2 regions of the Sulfitobacter sp. TBRI5 genome follow, and region 1 is predicted to be linked to the other one. Evidence: riboswitches for the same ligand, from Rfam matches in the RefSeq annotation. Region 1 holds a riboswitch; the other holds the start of a gene.
What was found. A riboswitch is a leader RNA that binds a small molecule or an ion and turns the genes downstream of it on or off. The one in region 1 is predicted to bind S-adenosylmethionine.
Positions count from the first base shown of each region.

Region 2: it holds a riboswitch for S-adenosylmethionine, as region 1 does, so the genes downstream of both, OLX72_RS10125 (hypothetical protein) here and OLX72_RS01625 (hypothetical protein) in region 1, are expected to answer to the same signal.

Region 1 covers NZ_CP112884.1:306,095-308,490, forward strand. Annotated here, with positions in the region: gene OLX72_RS01620 (PLP-dependent aminotransferase family protein) at 1-801, shown strand, start outside; SAM-I-IV-variant riboswitch at 1,205-1,308, shown strand; gene OLX72_RS01625 (hypothetical protein) at 1,310-1,522, shown strand; gene OLX72_RS01630 (c-type cytochrome) at 1,814-2,230, shown strand.
Region 2 covers NZ_CP112884.1:2,007,877-2,010,272, reverse strand. Annotated here, with positions in the region: gene pnuC (nicotinamide riboside transporter PnuC) at 1-305, opposite strand, end outside; SAM-I-IV-variant riboswitch at 1,063-1,166, shown strand; gene OLX72_RS10125 (hypothetical protein) at 1,213-1,815, shown strand; gene OLX72_RS10120 (hypothetical protein) at 2,047-2,396, shown strand, end outside.

The DNA.
Region 1 (2,396 bases):
CCGCGCCAGCCAATTTATCGACCGATGCGGCTGGAAGCGAATGACTTCGATCCTGTCACAGCGCTTACCGGCGTGCAGTTCGCCTACACAGTCCCTAATTTTTCGAACCCCTCGGGGCGGTTGGTCAGTCTGGCGGAGCGGCAGGCGCTGGTGGAGGCGGCTCACGTCACGGGAACATGGCTGGTCGAGGACGACCCCTACGGCACACTTTATTATGACAGTGCTCCGCTGCCGCGGATGCTTACACTTTCGGCACAGAGAGACGAGTGCATCTATGAAGGGCCGGTGATCTACATGGGCACGCTGTCGAAGGAACTCGCACCTGGCTTCCGCATCGGCTGGGTCGTCGCCGCGCCAGATATGATCACAACGCTGGTCACGGCGAAGCAGGGGTCGGATATGTCAACTTCGGGCCTGTCCCAGCGAATTGCGCACGACAGCTTCGCCAGCGGTCTGACCGACCGTGTTCTACCTGATATCCTGTCGCTTTATCGCGCACGGCGCGATGCGCTCTGTGCTGCTATGGACGCGCATCTGGACGAGCTGTTCGACTGGCAGGTTCCCTCCGGCGGCATGTTCGTCTGGGCGACAGCGCGGGATGCCAGTATGAACACCGACCATCTCCTGCGTGAGGCCTTGTTCCAGGGTGTCTGCGTTACCCCGAGCAGCGTCTTCGACCCTGAGGGCCAAAACCGCCGTTCCATTCGCATTAATTTCACGCTGAACGACCCAGATAAACTTGCTGAAGGCATCCGTCGTCTTGCGGTAGCGGCAAGAGCCACCCTCGCCAAGCCCGAATGACGTCGTCACTGTATCTTAAAATCGAAACGCAATAGGTGTTTTCTAGGTGGGTGCAGGACTGATAGACCACCGCCCTGCCCCGCTCAATAAATTTGTTCTCACAGCGCCCTAGAGGCATTGTCACTGTAACTCGACGCACGTGGTGAACTCAGGATAACGGCAGGGGAGGCATTGTCAGATTAAACGGCCTTGTCGGCCTCTTGCCGCCCGGAGCTTTGTATCTCCGTCACACCTTCCTTATTTGCGTGGACATCACCAAGCACCGCGACACGAAGGCAGCCGAAATTCCTAAAGTTTATCAAAGGAGCGACATCAAACCGTGCTAGGTCACTAAATAGCTGCACCGGCTCAGCGCGTAGGCGAAAGTCCGTCTGGCTTTCCCTTCTGCCCCGCGTTAAACTTTTCCTTGCATCAAGAGTTGGGACTGTCCTCAACACCAACCTGCTTCTCCAGCAAGGTGGTAGCCCACAACGGGCGATGCGGCCAATGGCAACAAAAGGAGACTTCCATGGCACAGTATTCCCATCCCAACTATCCGAACGCGACAGTTCCATGTCCTCATCTGGTGATCTGTCCCGTTTGCGGGTTCAAGCGAGCCGAAAGCCACATGCACATCATCGAATGGATTGCTTTCTGCATCAAGGATCAAGGTGGCTGCGGACACATCTGGTCGTTGGAAAGCGACGTGAGCTACGGATTTGCAAAGGATGTGAACCAATGAAAAGTAAGGTGCTGTCAGACAAATGCGAACCAGTCTCCGAATGGACAGTGACGCTGCCCCCTATGCCATGCAAAGACCGCGCCACTCAGCCAGAGCGGTGGCACGGTTGAGTTTGAAATTCGTTCGACTTGAGAGGCTGCGAACACAACATTTTTAGCTCAATTCTTGTAAAGTGATGGGGTTCACGCAATGGTGTCATGGCATAAGTTCACAAGAGTGGACGGATCAGACGCTGAGTAACTTGGATGAAAATGCAAGATACCCGAAACCAAACTAAGGAGTAGTTAGGTTATGCAGCTAAAGAAGAATTTGGCAATTGCGGCAGTTTTTCTTTCAGCTTCCGCTGCCCAAGCAGAAGACGCAGCGATTGTGCTGGGAAAATCAATTTATGATGAGCACTGTACAATTTGTCATGGAGACGATGGCAAAGGCGGCGGGCAACTCGGAGACTTGTTACCGGAAAGTCCTCCTGACCTGACAAAGATTTCTGAACGCTCCGAAGGCAGCTTCCCAATTGTTCGAACCTATAAAGTCATTGTAGGTGGCGTGGCGATACCTGCACATGGCGGTGCCGGTATGCCAGTTTGGGGCAGATACTTCATAGCCGACGCGTTGAAAGCTGAAGGGGCTTCAATGGTAGAAGCCGAACAGCAAGCAGCCGGTCGAGTTCTGTCAGTGGTTTATTACCTAGAGTCGATACAAGATTGATTTGCGGTTACTGCACCGCGCATAGCATTCGATGCCCCGTCACCAATTCTAGCGGCTTTTGAAAAGTTCGCTTTACTTGATGCATTGTTTCCAGAAGCATTGTCCCGTTTGGGTATAGCCTCTAAGGACCCCAAAAATGACACTGAAAACCTCCGATTAGAGTTCA
Region 2 (2,396 bases), 1.7 Mb from region 1:
CCGAGGTACAACGCAAATATGCCTGAGCCCAAAGGCGCCACGATCACCAGTCCGTCCGGAGCCCGCCCGTTCAGCCAAACATAAAAGCCGTAAATCTGAATAACGAAAAAGTAGACCTGCAGAAGCGCGTCGCTATAGAGCCGGTACTCCCAGAAAATGAAGAAATAGAGCGTCACCACCAAAAAGCCGAACGGGTAATTCCAGATTGAACGCCGGATGATCAGGCTTACGTTTAAAACTCCACAGGCAACCGCAATCCATTCAATGGGACGACTGCCAACCATACCCCATAAAAAATCCAACATGCTTCGTTCTCTGTCCGTGGCAATTGCGGAGTTTAGACCGCAAATCACTTGGACAATGCAACCGACATTCTCCATAACCTTATTCCAAGGAAATTCAGAAATTTATGTGGCTAGCGCAGGGTCGTGCAGGGAGTTTACCTGCGCGCAATCTTTCCTGCGATGGACATCACTCTGGACACGGATATTGACGTCTTTATGTATGAGCCACATTCGCCGTGGCTACGCTCTGGTGGAAACGTCAGCTGGTGCGTGCGAATTGGAGCGTGAGGCAAGACGGGGTCACGCGTTCGGCGTGCAGCCATATCTCAATCCACATTGAGGATGAGGTGTGGCAACCGACATCCCTCCGACGACCGTCCTTCGGATTCGTTTCAGATTGCGCTACTGAATCCACTTTCGCACAGGGCGCTCGATCAAATTCAACCATCCTTTGCAAATATGTTTTTTGAACCTTCCTCCTGAAGCACAAAGGCGGTCGACAATAGACATGGCTTGTTCAAAGATCGATTTTGGGCGCTTGGACTATCTCTGCATGAAGATCTCCACCTCTAAATCCAAATGAAACCAAAAGAAAAATGGGCCTGAAGTGAGCCTCTGATCGTGTTCGGAAGCTGAAATTGGCAGACGAGAAATAACTGGTCGCAAACTCTGTCTAATTGTGGTTCCGGCTTCTACGTCTTCCTGCGAAAGCAAAGGTGCCAAAATGAGGTCAGCAACATTTCCATCTTGAAAGACAGCTCAGACAGACTTATTTAAAAAAGTGCATCAAGAGAGAGGCTTCTGCCTCCGCCAACCTGCCCAACCCGGCAAGGTGGTCGCCCGAAAGGGGATGTGGCCAGATCGGCAACGAAAGGGTTGGCCCCATCCTTATGCGATTGTCCTGCCGGTCCCAACAAAGGAGACCGCTATGATTACGCGTCGAGACTTCATCGTCACAACTGCCGCTACAGTATCCAGTCCGTTGGCTCTGCAAGCAGCAGAGGAACAACATGTCTATTTACCTTTGAAGGCCTTGCCGAGGATTCGGACCTTATCCGCGAAGCCAACCGGTGACGGCCGGTTACTGCTTTTTAGCGACGGCCCGGAGACCCCGCCGAAACTGATCAGGTCCGAGGCCCTTGAGCGGGCGTTTGGCCCCGGAACCGATCTCGTCCTTCAACAGCCAGATCACTGGCGCATGATCGACGATGGATGGTTTGCGGAAGAGGACCTCTACGAGCCAGCAGAATTCGAAGATTCCGCCTTCCACGTATGGCATGCCAACTACCGGCCCGAGACGGAAGCTCACGATCTTCTCTACGATCTCTTCCAGGACCAGATAACCGGCCCCTTTGGCGCCCGCATCCCAAGCCTCGGGCTTGAACTCGGGGAGCACCCGAGCACACCGCGCTATGCGACCGCGAAGCTCGATGGCGACTGGTGTCTGCCGCATCTTACGGCCGAAGTGGCTGAGCGTACGAGTTGGCTAGTCGTAGACGGCGTTATCGCTGCTGGCGAGTTGGAGCGTTGACCTGCTGCTGTGTACCAAAAGGAACCCTGTCCCCGCGCGAGTTGTGCAGTTGCGGAAGCTGGGACGTCGAGATGATCTGGATGCACGGCTTGACCGACGGCCACAAATGCAACCGATGTGGGCGGGCCTGGAACGAGGAACACGGCATAGAGATGCGGCCTTCAGATCTCAACTGGGCCCATCTGCCGGCTGTAGGCGCGGCCAAGCACGCCAGACAGCAAGCCCGGCTGCGTGAACATTGAAATTTTGAAAAGACAAAAAAATGCTGGAGAAGCCATGATGTTTGAAGAGTTCGATCTTGATTTTAGACCCAAATCCTACTGGGGCCCACAAAGTCTGGCTTCCTACTTCGGAAGCCATATCACCGGAGAACTTCGAAGGAAGGCCGCCAAAAATGAGGCCGCTTCTGGATCAGACCTCGCCGTACCCACCGAACCAACGCTCGATAGCACGACCCGATCGATACAGGGGTCAATCCATCCTTGGCTCATGGGCGGGGAGTATCTTCCGCCCCTGCGCCCGGATGAGGTGGAGATTGCGCGTGTCACGTTGCGATCCGTAACGATGGACGTCTTTTCGAT